One region of the Sphingobium olei genome, then DNA from elsewhere that is predicted to be linked to it. Evidence: riboswitches for the same ligand, from Rfam matches in the RefSeq annotation. Region 1 holds a riboswitch; each other region holds the start of a gene.

What was found. Region 1 has a riboswitch for cobalamin ahead of ACFQ24_RS14015 (TonB-dependent receptor plug domain-containing protein). Riboswitches for the same ligand answer to the same signal wherever they lie in the genome.
Region 2: another riboswitch for cobalamin. It lies ahead of cobO (cob(I)yrinic acid a,c-diamide adenosyltransferase); the one in region 1 lies ahead of ACFQ24_RS14015 (TonB-dependent receptor plug domain-containing protein).
Region 3: another riboswitch for cobalamin. It lies ahead of ACFQ24_RS19520 (TonB-dependent receptor); the one in region 1 lies ahead of ACFQ24_RS14015 (TonB-dependent receptor plug domain-containing protein).

What each region holds. Positions count from the first base shown of each region.
Region 1 covers NZ_JBHTLS010000129.1:89,071-94,006, reverse strand. The annotation lists gene ACFQ24_RS14020 (penicillin-binding protein activator) at 1-702, shown strand, start outside; gene ACFQ24_RS14015 (TonB-dependent receptor plug domain-containing protein) at 744-2,582, opposite strand; cobalamin riboswitch at 2,756-2,976, opposite strand; gene fdhD (formate dehydrogenase accessory sulfurtransferase FdhD) at 3,034-3,834, opposite strand; gene mobA (molybdenum cofactor guanylyltransferase) at 3,889-4,401, shown strand; gene ACFQ24_RS14000 (DHA2 family efflux MFS transporter permease subunit) at 4,430-4,936, opposite strand, start outside.
Region 2 covers NZ_JBHTLS010000134.1:322,115-327,050, reverse strand. The annotation lists gene ACFQ24_RS19555 (endo-1,4-beta-xylanase) at 1-800, opposite strand, end outside; gene phhA (phenylalanine 4-monooxygenase) at 1,096-1,956, opposite strand; gene ACFQ24_RS19545 (Lrp/AsnC family transcriptional regulator) at 2,114-2,584, shown strand; cobalamin riboswitch at 2,674-2,922, shown strand; gene cobO (cob(I)yrinic acid a,c-diamide adenosyltransferase) at 3,119-3,724, shown strand; gene ACFQ24_RS19535 (ABC transporter substrate-binding protein) at 3,736-4,587, opposite strand; gene ACFQ24_RS19530 (FecCD family ABC transporter permease) at 4,658-4,936, shown strand, end outside.
Region 3 covers NZ_JBHTLS010000134.1:317,131-322,066, forward strand. The annotation lists gene cobT (nicotinate-nucleotide--dimethylbenzimidazole phosphoribosyltransferase) at 1-729, opposite strand, end outside; gene ACFQ24_RS19515 (DUF1636 domain-containing protein) at 726-1,133, opposite strand; gene ACFQ24_RS19520 (TonB-dependent receptor) at 1,147-3,129, opposite strand; cobalamin riboswitch at 3,273-3,456, opposite strand; gene ACFQ24_RS19525 (ABC transporter ATP-binding protein) at 3,477-4,259, opposite strand; gene ACFQ24_RS19530 (FecCD family ABC transporter permease) at 4,253-4,936, opposite strand, start outside.

The DNA.
Region 1 (4,936 bases):
GCGATGGGCTATAATCCCGGCCAGTCGATCGAGCGGGTGGTCAGCTTCGCCCGGGAAAAAGGGTTGAGCCGCTTCGGCGCGCTGGTGCCGCGCGGCGTCTATGGCGAACGGTCGGGCAACGCCCTGCTGCGCGCCGTCGAGCAGGCCGGAGGAACGGTCGTGTCGTTGCAGACATTCGACCGCAGCCCTGCGTCCATCACCGCCGCGGTCAAGAAGTTGCAGGCATCCTCCAGCTACGACGCTCTGCTGATTGCCGACAGCGGTCGCGTGGCGATCCAGATCGCGCCTATCGTCCGGAAGAATGGCGGAGCAAGCGCGCGGTTGCTGGGCACCGAATTGTGGAATGCCGACACCTCGCTCGCGGCGAGCCCAGTGCTGCGCGGCGCATGGTTCGCCAGCGTGTCAGATGGTCTCTACCGGCAGCTCGCGACCAAATATCGCGCCCGCTACGGCACCGCGCCGTTCCGGTTGTCGTCGCTGGGCTATGATTCGGTGCTGCTGACGGTTCGGATCGCGCAGGACTGGCGGCCCGGAACCCCCTTCCCCGTCGCCCGACTGCGGGACGCGGGCGGCTTTTCCGGCATCGACGGGGCGTTCCGCTTCGGCCGCAGCGGCGTCGCGGAACGTGCGCTGGAAGTGAACGAAGTGGGCGCCGGCACCTTCAGCATCGTCGATCCCGCGCCGCGCGGCTTCGGCGAGTGAGTTAAGGCCGGGCAGGCTGAACGCCCGCCCGACCCTTTCGATCAGAAGCGAACGCGCACCCCGCCATAGGCGGACCGGCCGTAGGTGCTGTAGCCAAAGGCCGTCGCATAATCCTCATCGAACAGATTATCGATCCGGCCATAAACTTCCAGATGCTCGCCGATCGGCAGCGACGCACGGATGCCTGCCAGCGCATAGCCATCGAGTCGGCGGGTATTGGCGGCATTGTCGAAACTGTCGCCGACCATGGTGATCGTCGCGCCAGTCGACAGGCCGAAGGACCAGACATAGTCGGCCGACACGCTCACCTGATTGACGGCGCGACGGGCGAGCCGGTTGCCAAAGGTCGCCGATCCCGCCGAACGATCGCGGGCGTCGATATAGCTGTAGCTGCCCGTCACCGTCAGCGCGTCCACAGGCCGCAGCGCTATCGACGCTTCCACGCCCTTGGCGCGCGTACGGTCGATATTGCCATAGGTGAAGGTGGCGTTGTCGTAATTGATCTGATCGCGCGTGTCCCGGCGGAAGGCAGTGAGCGATACGGTCGCGCGACCGCCGTCCAGGCTCTGATCGAACCCGATGTCATAGCTTTTGGACCGTTCGGGGCGCAGCGCCGCATTGCCGCTGAACGTGTCGTAAAGCTGGTAGAGCGACGGCGCCTTGAACCCTTCGCCATAGCTCAGGCGGACATTGGTCGCACCCGCATTCGGCGTATAATTGGCGTTGGTGCCGAACGTGGTCGCGCCGCCGAACTGGCTGTGATCGTCATGACGCACACCGCCGGTTATCGCGAGGCCCGCGAAGGGCTTCAGGATCGCAAGGCCATAGACGCTGTCGATGTTGATCCGTGCGGCGTCGGCCGATCCGAAGCCGAAAAAGTCATAATCGGGCCGTTCATGCTCATAGCCGACGATGAACCGCGCCGCATCGACGGGAGCGTAGACCCCCTCATATTCGAAGCGCAGGTTCGTGCCCTTATAGCCATAGTCCGGATCGGTCCCACGCACGAAATAATAGTCGCGGTCGTTGCGCAGATAGGTGACGGCGGCGCGATTGGTCAGCTTGCCGTCCAGCAGGGCAAGGTTCAGCCCGGCATAACCCACATATTGATCCAGCTTCGACACGTCGCTGCTGTCGGCCGGCGCGCCGAAGAAGCTGTCATAATCAAGGTCGGCATGGATGTAGTAGCCGCGCAGGTCCAGGCTCAGCGCGTCGCTGAATTTCAGCTTCAACCTGGCGTTGGTGGCGATATTCTCATAACCGTCGCGCTCGGTCCCGCCGGCGGCAGACGAGATGCCGTCCGTGCGGAAATAGGCCGCGCCGACGCCGCCGGAGGCGATCCCGCTGGTTGCCGATACGTCCGCCTTTGCGTTGACGGTGTCGCTATAGCCATATTCGGCGGACGCATTCGCCCCAAAGCCTTCCAACGGCGCGCCGGTCATGATGTTGACCACGCCGCCGATCGCCTGGCTGCCATAGACCACCGAATTCGATCCGCGCAGCACCTCGATCCGGCGGATATTGCCGGTCAGTAGCGGACCGAAATCATAGCCATCGCCAATACCGCTGGGATCATTGACCTTCACGCCGTCGATCAGCACCAGCGTCTGGGTCGTTTCCGCCCCGCGCAGCGACACGCCGGTCGCGCTGCCGACAGAGCCTGTCCGGTTGAAGCGGACGCCCGGCGTCGTAGCCAGCAGATCCACGACGTCGATCGCCTGCCGCGTCTTGATCGTATCGGCGTCGATGACGGTGATCGCTTGGCCCACTTCGTCGCGCGGCTGTTCTATGCCGGAAGCCGTCACGACAATCTCGTCATCCTGCGCCAATGCAGGCGCCGCGATGAGCAGCGCTGCGAGTGAAATTCCCCATTTTATCATGTTCATTGCCCTGAGCGTCAAAGCGACTGGTCAAGGCCGGAGCGTCCGCGCGAGCGGTCATGCCAGGCGAAGGGCGACGCCTCATGTCCCCGCGCGCGTCACGATGCGGCTCCGGCCGCATGGCGTCGCTCGACGGAAAACCACCGTGCCCCGGCCATCCCCTGGACCAGAGCAAGAGCGACCATGCGCCGGCAGGTCTCCTGGCTTGCGGGTCGTCGCGATGATGCTGCGGCCTTCCCGAACCGAAAGGTCCAGTGGCCAGCCCGTAAGGGGCCATGGCGCATCATGCTCGCCGCTCACAGTTGCAGGGACAGCCGTGGAATAGGGGACAAACGCCCCTCACCACATTCCCGTTTTCAGCCCTCGATGGGGCACCGGCGCGAGTCAGCGCGGCAGCTCAAAGCCGCCGCGTCCGCGCCCTTAGGCGAATGGGTGCTCAAAGCCAAGTGTCTCAACGCAGGTCGGCGCCCCGCGCGAGCATGGCGTCTGCCCGCGCCAGCACAACCAATGGCAGGCCCGCCTGTTCCGCACGCTCCACGGCGAGGCGGGTCGGCGCTGAGATGGTGACGAGCATCGGACAGTCGGCCAGCGCGGCCTTTTCGACCAGCTCGTAGGAGCAGCGCGACGACAGCAAAGCAAATCCACCATTCCACCCGACGCCGGCTGCGCGCATGGCGCCGATCAGCTTGTCGAAGGCATTATGTCGGCCGACATCCTCCCGCACCAGCCGGATGGCGCCCTGAGCATCGACCAGCGCGGCGGCATGGGCAGCGCCCGTCGCACGCCCGAGCGGCTGATGATCGTCTAGCGCGCCGAGAGCTCGAAAAATAGCGGCGCGATCCGCGCGGCTGCGGTTCGTCACCCGCGGCAGCGGCCGCATCGCCTGCTCCAGATTTTCGATGCCACACAAGCCGCAGGACGAATCCGTGGCGCGATGCCGCACGCGTTCCAGCAGTGTCGGAGTGCGTTCCGGCGACAGGGTGGCGCGTGCCACCACACCGCCCGCCACGGGATGCAGATCGACGTCCAAAAGCCGCTCCTCCGGTCCGGCCAGCCGTTCGGACAGCGCGAAGCCATTCACCAGGTCGGCAAGATCGGCAGGCGTTGCCATCAGTACGGCATATCCGACGCCATTAAACTCGATCGCGACCGGTCTTTCCTCGGCCAGGGGGCGGTCGACCGGCTCGGTCCCGCCGTCCGGCGTCAGCCGCTCCAGTCGCAACAGCGCAAAGGCATCGTCGGGCTTGTGCATCGCCCCCGCTATAGGCAGGGACGGAGGACAGGGACAGGGGTCGGAACGAGACGGATGCGGATATTGGGCGCGATCCTCGCTGGCGGGCGGTCCAGCCGCTTCGGCAGCGACAAGGCGGCGGCTTTGATGCCGGATGGCCGTACCCTGATTGCCCACGCCATCGCCTCTCTGCAACCCCATGTGGAAGCGGTCGTGATCTGCGGTCGCACGGGTGGTCTGCCAGATCGTCCCATGCCCGACATGGGGCCGCTGGGTGGGCTCAACGCAGCCCTCCATCACGCCTGGAAGAATGGGTTTGAGGGCGTGCTGACGACCGGATGCGACATGCCGGTCTATCCTGCGCACCTGCTCGATGCGCTTGTCGGCGATCGCGCGGCCATCGTCGACGGGCAACCCCTGATCGGCTGGTGGCCGGCCTCTCTGGCGCCTGTGCTGGACCGGCATCTGGCGGACGAAAACAGCCGGTCGATCCGGGGCTGGCTGGGACGGATCGACGGCCGGCTGGTCGACGCGCCGGGTCTGTCCCTGCCCAACATCAACCGGCCAGAGGATCTGAAGCGCATCTGACGGTTCGGCGGGGGTGACCGCCTCCGCCCTAGTGCGCTGCTGAGGTGTCTACGTCCGAGCGCGGCTTGGGAGCGATCCACACGATCACGGCGGCCGCGAACAGGATGATCGCCGACAGAAAGAACACATGGTCGACCGCAATGACGATCGCTTCCTGCTCGACCAGGTTGGATATGGTCTGCCGCGCCTGGTCGACCGACAGGCCCATGCCCGTCAGAACCGATTGCGTCTGGTCAGGCTGCAACACGCTTGCCATTTCGTTGCGGGACACGCGCTGGGAATCGCCCCATTCGGTCAAGACGAGGGATGTCGCGATTGCCGTCGCCATCGTCCTGACGAAATTCTGGAGGCCCGCTGCCGATGCGGTCTCGCTCGGCAACACCGATCCCAAGGTCAGCGTGGTCAACGGAATGAAGAAGAAAGGCAGGGCGAAACCCTGGACAAACTGCGGGATCGCCATCGTCCCGAAATCGATACCGCTGGTCCAGTGCGCGCGCACCAGTGACATGAGGCCGATCCAGGCAACGGCGCAAGA
Region 2 (4,936 bases), on a different contig from region 1:
ATTTGCTTGAGTTCCTCCAGGAACCGCGCCCACTTGCCCTCCGAAAAGGCGTAGGCGGTGCGCAGATGCGCTTCATAGCCGAAGCCCTGAAGCGGTGCCCCGCGTTTCAGCAGCCCCTCGACCACCCGCAGCGTTTCGTCGCGCTGCTTGTCCTCCCACCACCATTCCTGCGCGATCAGCGTCTGGTTCATCATCCGCAGCGCGCTTGGGTCGGCCTCCGCGGTGGCGTGAAGCGCTATGTCCATATAGCGTTCGCCCAGCTTCCCGGACCACAGCTGTTCCAGCAGCGCGCCCTTGGCCGTTGTCGGCTCGTTGATCACGTCCCACTGGGCGATGCGGCCTTTCCAGTGACCGACGACATGGCCGACATAGTCCTCCAGGAACTGGCCGGCCTGCGCGGCGCTCAGCCCGGCGATCCGGTCCGACGCCCAGGCCGGTTCGCTACGATACCAGGTCAGCGTATGGCCGCGCATCTTCATGTCGTTCGCCTTGGCGAAGGCATAGATCGCCTCGGCGCGCGAAAAGTCGTAAACGTCAGGCGCGGGCATCACCGCGTCCCATTTCAACTCATTTTCGGGCACCAGGATGTTCGCGTCGGCGATCAGCACCTGCTGAAGCCGCGGATCGCCCAGAGCCCGGCCGCTGACCGCCGATCCGAACAGCAGCCCCTTGCGGTCGGCCCGCGCGCGCAGCGATCCGGGCTGATCGTCGAGAGCTGCGGCGGTGGGAATGATGCGGGGCACGGCGGCAGCCAGCAGCGCGGCGCTGCCGCCCATGGCGAGAAGATCGCGTCGGTTCATAGGATACTCCATACAGTCTGCCGGCGCCGCTTCGACGGCACTTGGCCGCCGCGCTGCAACGGCATCGCCGGTGGCACGATCCCCTGCCCGTGCATCCATGCCGCTCACCGCTGAACTACCCATGAATACGCGTTCCCCGTCACCATGTCTTCCTCCACCACAACCACGATGGTGCGGATCAAGATGGCGCGATTGCCCGTCATGGTCCAGTCGGACAGATATATCAGATCGGCCTGCGATCGGTCGCCCCGGGAAAGCCGCGCATCTGCGCCGGCCCCGTAATGCCTAGCTCGAGTCAGCCGCTCGCCCTTGCAGCCGCGTAGGCCTGCGTCCCGGCATGCAGCAGCCCGTCGGTCGGCAGCACTGCGTCTTCCGCGATCGTGTCCATTCCGCGCAATCGCTCGTAGATCGGGCCAAGGTCGGCATCGCGCGTCTGTCGCAGCAGGTCATCGAAACTGTCGATTACGAAATAGCTCTGCTGATAATCATCGATGCGATAGCGCGTCCGCATCACCCGCTCCAGATCGAAGCCGATGCGGTTGGGCGACGGGTCGTCGAGCGCGAAGAGGCTTTCACCGTAGGATGATATGATGCCCGCGCCGTACAGCTTGATGTCTCCGCCGTCGCGGATCAGGCCGAATTCAACCGTATACCAGTAGAGACGGGCGAGGGCCTCTATCATGCCCAGTTTAGCGGCGCGCAGCCCGCCCATGCCATAGGCCTGCATATAGTCGGCGAAGACCGGATGGACGAGCAGCGGCACATGGCCGAATACATCGTGGAAGATGTCCGGTTCCTGCAGATAGTCGAACTGATCAGGGGTTCGGATGAAGCGTCCCGCGACGAAGCGGCGGTTGGCGAGATGCTCGAAGAATATCGCGTCCGGCACCAGGCCTGGCACGGCGACCACCTGCCATCCGGTCGCACGGAACAGCCGCTCGTTCAGCTCGTCGAAATCCGGGATGCCGGATTTAGACATGCGCAGCACATCCAGCCCCTCCATGAAGGCGGGAACGACCCGGTTCGGCAACATGCGCGACTGGCGGGTGAACAGCCGGTCCCAGACCGCATGCTCCTCGGAACTGTACGACGCCCAGTCCTGCGATATCGTCCAGTCCGGAGCCGCGCCCGCGGGCGGTGCACTATCCTCTGCCATGAGTGCAGCCTAGCATGATTTCGCGGATGCCCATCTCAAAGCTTGCGGAAAATAGGCCATTCAAGATAACATCATTTCCTAATTAAGGCAAAGGCTGCGGACATTTCATCATGAACATTATCGGCGCATCGGGTTTTCACGGCAAAGGGCGCAGACGATGACCGCAGCCCGTCCCCTCGACGCCATCGACCGAAAGCTGCTGCACGAACTGCAGCGCGATGCCTCAATCAGCCATGCCGATCTGGCGGATCGGGTCGGCGCGTCCACCGCATCCTGCTGGCGGCGGATGCGTGCGCTGGAGGCGGACGGCATATTGGCGCGACCCGTTCGCCTGGTGAACGCGGCGCGGGTCGGCCGGGGCGTCAATGTCATCTGCCATATCAAGATCAAGAACCATCTGGCCGAAACGACAGAGGCATTCGAAGGCTTTGTCGCCGCGCGGGACGAGATCATCGAATGCTATTCCATGTCCGGCGATTGGGATTATCTGCTGCGCATCCTGGTCGCCGATGTGGAGGATTACACCCGCTTTCTGATGCGCACCGTGCTGCGTCATCCTTCGGTGGCGACCGGATCGTCGCATTTCGCGCTGGCGCAGGTCAAATATACGACCGCGGTGCCGATCTGATCGGCCTTCCAAAACCACGCCCTTGCGAAAGAAGTTGCGGCTGGCCATCGCCGCCATTATCGGCTTGGGCATCCGGGCATCGCCGATGTCCGGGCAAAGATCGCGCCGGTGCCTCGAAAGAGGCTTAAAATGGGAAGGCGGTGCGGGCGGGGCCTTGGCGGCCACATGCCCAAATCCGCAGCTGTCCCTGCAACTGTAAGCGGCGAGCGCGATGCACAGCGCTTCCTTCCAGCAGGGAAGCAGCCACTGGGCCTGCCGCGTTTTCCGCCTGGCCTGGGAAGGCGTGCATCAAGCCCTGACCCGCGAGCCAGGAGACCTGCCGGCGTCTGGTCGCTCTTGCCTTTGGCCCAGGGATTGGCCGGGGCACGGTCTGTATCCGTCTGAGCGACGTGCGTGATGCGGCTGGGGCCGCGCGGTCATGCGTCCGGGGCGAGCGCCCGCCCCAGGGCGTCTGTCCGGCCATCGCCCGTCCCTTTATCGGGATGATCATGGCTCGCCCCGCCTGTTGCCCCGGCGCGGAACGGGATCAGGACGATGCAACGTAGCGAGGAAGAGCATAAGGCGCGAATGCGCAAGAGGCAGGCGGCCCAGCAGAGGATCGTTGCCAGCCGGACGGCTGAAAAAGGCCTGCTGATCGTCCATACTGGCAAAGGGAAGGGCAAGACGACCGCCGCGCTCGGCATGGTGGTCCGCGCCATCGGCCATGGGCAGAAAGTGGGCGTGATCCAGTTCGTGAAGGGCGCCATGGCCACCGGCGAAAAGGCGGTGTTCGACGCTTTCCCTGAACTGGTGGAGTTCAAGCCGATGGGCGAAGGCTTCACCTGGGATACGCAGGATCGTGCGCGAGACATTGCGACGACGCGCGCAGCGTGGGAGGAAGTGAAGCGGATGATCGCCGACCCGGCCTATGCGATGGTGGTGGCCGACGAACTGAACATCGTCCTGCGCTACGACTATCTGCCGTTGGACGAAGTGCTGGATGTGCTGGCGGCAAGACCGGCGATGAAGCATGTGATCGTCACCGGCCGCAACGCGCCCGACGCACTGCTCGACATGGCGGATCTCGTCACAGAGATGACGCAGCTCAAGCACCCGTTCCGCGATCAGGGCGTCCGCGCGCAGGCGGGAATCGAGTTTTGAACGGGCGCCCCCTAGCGCGCCGCCGCCAGCGCCCGCGCCGCCTTCACATAGGCGGGGCCGCCGCACACCGTCCATGCCTGCGGGATGCTGATGCGCTTGATGCCGGCGAGGGCGGGGTGATGCAGCATCTCGGTCCCCTGATCGGCCACTGTGTCGGTGGCGCTTTCCAGGATCAGATAATCGGGCCGGGAAGCGGCCATCTCCTCCAGACTCATTTGCGACAGCGGGGGCTTGTCGATCTTCGCGGCCAGGTTGGTAAGGCCCACCCGCTGCATCAGCTCGTCGATCAGCGTGCCCGTGCCGGTCATGTAACCTCGCCGCTGATAATAGGCCGCGACGAGTCCCGGCCGCGCCCGGCCGATCCGCGCCAGATCCGCGTTCATGCCGGCGATCAGCGCCTCGCCGCGCGCCTTGTGACCCACCGCCTTGGCAACCTGGCGGATCGATGCGACGATGGCCTCATAGGTGTCCGCGGATTTCAGGTCGACGACGGCGTAGCGCGCCGGGTCCAGCGCGGCGGCGGCAGGATGGCGATGTGGCGACATGCCGACGATCAGGTCCGGGTCAGCCGCGAGCGCCTCTTCTGCCGATCCGCTCAGGAGGGGCAGCCCCCTTGCCTGCGCAGCAGCGGCAGACATCTCGACGTCGGTCGCATTGTGCGTCAGGCCGGCGATCTGGCTGCGATCGGCCAGCGCCAGCACCAGCTGATCGGCGCACAGGTTGAGCGACACGATCCGACGCGGAGCGGCGGCTCTGGACTGTCCGACCCCCGTGGGAAGCGTTGCGCTGGTCGCGCCGCCGCACAGCAACAGCATCAGGCTGCCGATCATCTGACGGACCGGGACAGGAAGGAAAGGCTTCATGGCGAAACGTCCATAACGTTCCGGCATGACGACACAAGAGACACGGCTCACGCCCATATTGCGAGGCATTGTGGATAATCCTGACATTCCCCCCTCGCGCCGCCGCGCCCTGATCCCGGTGCTTACCGCCGGGCTGGTGGCGGTCACTATCGCGTCGCTCGCCTTCGGCCCGGTGGCTCTCGGTCCCGAGCGGATCGGCGCGGCTCTGCTGGGCCATGGCGACCGGGTCGCCGCAACCATCCTGTTCGACCTGCGCCTGCCGCGCACGATCGTCGGCCTGATCGTGGGCGGAATGCTCGGTCTCGCCGGCGCGGTGCTGCAAGGCTATCTGCGCAATCCGCTCGCCGAA
Region 3 (4,936 bases), on a different contig from region 1:
AAGCTGCCGCGCCCGCAACACCGCGCCGGCCATCGCGGCGATCTCTCGCCCGCCGACACGGCACAATGTGTCGAACGGGCTGTGCGGCGCGTCGGCGTGGAAGGCGAGTGCGTCCGCGACGACCTGGGTTTTCCTCTCGACACCGTCGCGATCAAGGCCAGTGCCCGGCCCCACCCAGTCCGACACCGCGCCGCCGAAGCTGCGCGCGGCAAGGGCCGCGGCGGCGGTCGAATTGCCGATGCCCATTTCGCCCAATATGATGGCGTGGAGGCCCGGTTCGACCGCTTCCGCGCCGATCGACAGGGCTGCCAGACATTCCGCTTCGGTCGTGGCGGGCGCGCGGGTGAAATCGGCGGTCGGGCGGTCAAGCTCTATCGGCAGGACACGGATCTCGAGATCGGCCAAGGTCGCTAGCGCGTTGATGGCCGCGCCTCCCGCCGCGAAATTGGCGACCATCTGCGCGGTGACCTCCGGTGGGAAGGCGCTGACCCCGTGCACCGCAACGCCATGGTTGCCAGCGAAGATGAGCGCCCTGCCCCGTTCCAGCATCGGCCTTTCCACGCCCTGCCAGCCGGCGAAGAAGAGGGCGATCTCCTCCAGCCGCGCCAGCGAGCCGGGCGGCTTGGTCAGTTGGGCCTGCCGCGCCCGCGCCGCCGCGATCGCACATGCGTCAGGAGAGGGCAGCGCGGACAGCGCCGCTTCGAACCGGCTGCGGGTCGAGGAGATCATGTGGCGACATATCCTTCCGGTGGCGATCGGGTGATGAAATGGCCCTTCACGCCCTCCGGCCATTCGGCATAGGGCACGCTGCCATGGTCGCTATCGGCATAGCGGGCCGCATAATCGAGGATGGCGCGCGCGGCATCCCGATCCGGGGCGAAGCGGCCCAACACATAGCTGACCTTGCCGGGCGCGCGCAGATGGACGGTGCAATGATCCCCGCAGGCGAAGAGGCAGGGCATGTCATGGATGGCGATGCCGGCATAGCGCGTGTCCGTCGCCGCCAGCGCGCGGAGCGCTTCCCCGAGGCGCGCGCCGCCGCGCACGCCGCGATCATCGTCCCGCGCCTGCGCCGAAAAGCGGCAGGTGCTGCAAACGACGACAGCGGTTCCGCCTTCCTCTGCCTTCAGCATCGGAGCGCCCCCATCAGAAGCGGCCCCGCAAGCCGGCATAGACGCTGCGGCCCAGCGACCCATAGCGGTAGGCGGTCATGTAGCTTTCGTCGAACAGATTCTCGACCCGGGCGAACAGGCGCAGATTGTCGTGCAGCGCGACTTCTGCGCGCAGATCGACCAGCGTGTAGCCGTCAAGGCGCTGCGTGTTGGACGCATTGTCGAAACTGTGGCCCGACCAGCGCAGGGCCGCCCCGGTGGTGAGACCAAATGGCCAAGCGTAGCTGATCGAGGCATTCGCCTGATTGCGGGGGCGGCGCGGCAGCCAACGGCCGAAATTAGCGCCGGGCGAGCGGTCCTCCGCCACGGTCCAGCTATAATTGCCGTCGAGGATCAGGCCCTTGACCGGCTCCACGCTGGCCTGCGCCTCTATGCCGTGCGCCTTCGCGCGGGCGACATTCTGATAATAGCCGCTGCGGCGGATGGTGGTGCTGCCCGGCTGGAGGCAGAGGGGCAAGCTGGATGTCGCCGAGCAACTGTTGAAGATGATCTGGTCGCGCGTGGTGCGTTCGAACCATGCGCCGCCTAGCCGTATCCTGCCGTCGAGGAAGTGCTGCTCCACACCCGCATCCCAGCCATGGGCGCGTTCGGGGTTGAGCGCCTGGTTCCCATATTCGGAAAAGAGCTGGTAAAGCGTCGGTGCCTTGAACCCCTCGCCATAATTGGCGCGCAGGACGGTGCCGGTGGGCAGAGCCCAGACCGCGCCCGCCGAACCCAATGTCTGGCCGCCGAAGCGGTTGTGATCGTCATGCCGCACGCCTACGGTCAGGGTGAGGCCGGTCAGCAGTTCGGCCGACAACTGGCCGTAGACGCTGCTGATCTCCGCCCGGCCGCGCACCGCCGGAGGGATGGGCACGGCAAGCGAGGATGGCGGCGACACGCTGCGGAAGCGGGAGCGTTCATTTTCCACCCCGAACTGTGCAGTCCATGTGTCGCTGATCGCGAAGCTGCCTTGATATTCCAGCCGCTGGTTGCGGCCGGCCGAATCGAATGTCCTAGTTCGCGGCAGGCGGGGATCGAAATTGTCCCGGTCGGTGTCGGTATAGCCATAGCCGATGCGATTGCGGAACCGGCCGTCGAGAAGGTCGAGCCGCAAGCCCGCATAGCCGACGAATTCCCGATTGGTGCCATAGGCGGGGTTGTCGCCGCTGAAAGCGTCGAATGCGTTGCGCCCGCTGGAATAATAGCCGCGCAGGTCGGCAACGAGGCTGGCCGCCAGGGCGATTTCCGCGCGGCCGGTCAATTGGCGATTGTGGTAGCCATCCGCTTCCCGGCCGCCGAAGGCAGGGGCGATGGCTGAAATGCCGGCGGTGGTGAAGCTCTGCCCGCCGATGCGCCAGCGCAACGGTCCGCTGACGCCGCCGATCGCCGCGCGCGCGCTGACCGTGTCGCGCGAGCCGGCCTCTATGTCGAAGCTGCCCTCCATCGCCTTGGTAGGCAGCGGCGTGACGACGTTGACGACGCCGCCGATCGCCTGGCTTCCCCATAGGATCGACTGCGGCCCCCGCAGTATCTCGATCCGGCTGGCGTCGCCCACCAGCAGGTTGGCGAAATTATAGCCGCCGCCCGCCGAGGACGGGTCGTTCAGCTTCACGCCGTCAATGACGACCACGGTCTGGTCGCTTTCCGCGCCGCGGATGCGCAGCGAAGTGGATGTGCCGTAGCCGCCGTTGCGCGACATGCTGACGCCCGGCGTCCGCAGCAGCAATTCGGTGACGCCGATGTCCTGCGCGCGGTCGATCGCCGCCTTGTCGAGCGCGGTGATCGACGCCGCCACCTTGTCGAGCGGCAGGGCGAGGCGGGTGGCGGTTACGAAGATGTCCGGGCGATCTGGCTCATCGGTGGCGGCGGTGCCGGTGGTAGCGGCGGCGTCCGGCGGCGGCGCGGTCTGGTCGGCGGCGGCATCGCCAAGCGGGACGGACGAAAGCAGGAAAACAAGCGCAGTCAAAGTCGACATATGTACAGCCCAAGCAGGACGGGCCGCATCGCGCGGGGTCATGCCGGGCCGAAGGCGCGACGCTTCCCCCGCAGCCATGCGGTTCCGAGCGTTCTGCCGTCATGCGGGTTCACCCCCGTCCGCCCGGCACACCCTGTCCGCGCGAAAGACGACTGCAGCAGGCAGGTCTCCTGGCTAGCGGGTCGGTGCCGATTGGCCGCCTTCTCGGGACGTGCGTCCCAATGGCGATTGGCCAATGGCTCTCCGCTTACAGTTGCAGGGGCAGCCGGGGTTTTCCCGTTCCCTTTTCATCCCCCGTCCGAGGGAACCTGTTGCATCGCCGCCGATAGGCAGGTGGCCGGCAAAGGTCAATCGTTCGTTACGCGGCCGGTCGGAATGATCGTCGACTTGCCTGCGGACAGGTCGATGTCGGCGTCTATGCCATAGACCGCGCGCAGCCGATCGGCGGTCAGCACCTCCGCCGGTGTCCCCTGCGCTACGAGGGTGCCCCTGTCGATCAGCAGGATGCGGTCGCAATAGCGCGCCGCCATCGTCAGGTCGTGCAGCACGGCGACGACGGTCGATTCCCGTCGCGCCTCTTGCCGAAGCAAATCCATGACGTCGATCTGATGTCCCGGGTCGAGCGAGGCGAGCGGCTCGTCGACGGCGAGCGCCGGCGCCCCCACGGCGAGCGCACGGGCGAGCATGACCCGCGCCCGCTCTCCGCCCGACAGCCGGGCCGCGTCCCTGTCCGCGAGGTGCAGGATGTCGGCCCGCGCCATCGCCTCGCCGATTGCAGCCTGATCCGCCGCGCCGATGCGCGACAAGGGGGCAAGGTGCGGCAGGCGGCCAAGCGCGACGACCCGCGCGACGCTGAGCGGCCAGTGCAGCGTCTGGCCCTGGGGCAGATAGGCGATGCGGCGCGCAAGGTCGCGCGGCGCAACTTCCGCCAGACTCTGCCCGTCGATGACGATATCGCCCCGCGCGATAGGGGTGAGGCCGAGCATGGCCCGCATCAGCGTGGATTTTCCCGCGCCGTTGGGTCCGAGGATGCCGGTGAACAGGCCGGGCGCGAAATCCGCGTCGATGGCGTGCAAGATCGTTCGGCGGCCAAGCGCGACCGAGAGCTGGCGAACGGCGATGCTCACCATGTGCGGCGCTCCCTGAGCAGATGGAGGAGGAAGACGGGCACGCCTAGGAAGGCCGTCACCACCCCGAGCTTGAGTTCATTGGTGGTAGGGGTCAGCCGGACGAGAATGTCTGCCGCAGCCAGCAGCACCGCCCCGCCAAGCAGCGATGGAAGGAGGATCGCGGACGGGCTTCGGTCGGTCAGCGGGCGGACGATGTGCGGGACAATGAGGCCGACGAAGCCGATGGCACCCGACACGGCGACGGCGCCCCCCACACCGATCGCGACACCCAGCAGCAGGCGAAGGCGCGTCCGGCGCAGGTCGACGCCGAGCGAGCGCGCACCATCCTCGCCCAGCGACAGCGCGTCCAGCGCCCGTCCATCCAACAGCAACAACCCCGCGCCCAGCAGGATGCAGGGAAGCGCGATCCAGACATGCTCCATCGACCGGTTTTCGATCGATCCGAGCAGCCATGTCATGATCTCCATCGCGGCGAAGGGGTTGGGAGACAGGTTGAGCGCCAGGCTGATCCCCGCTCCGGCGAGCGTCGAGATGGCGATCCCCGCGAGAATGAGGCTGAGCGGACTTTCCGACCGGCCGCTGAGCGCGAACAGCGCCAGCAGCGCCAGTAGCGCGGCCAGGATCGCCAGCAGCGGGAGCGCAACAGGATGCGCGACATAGAGGCCGAAATAGATCGC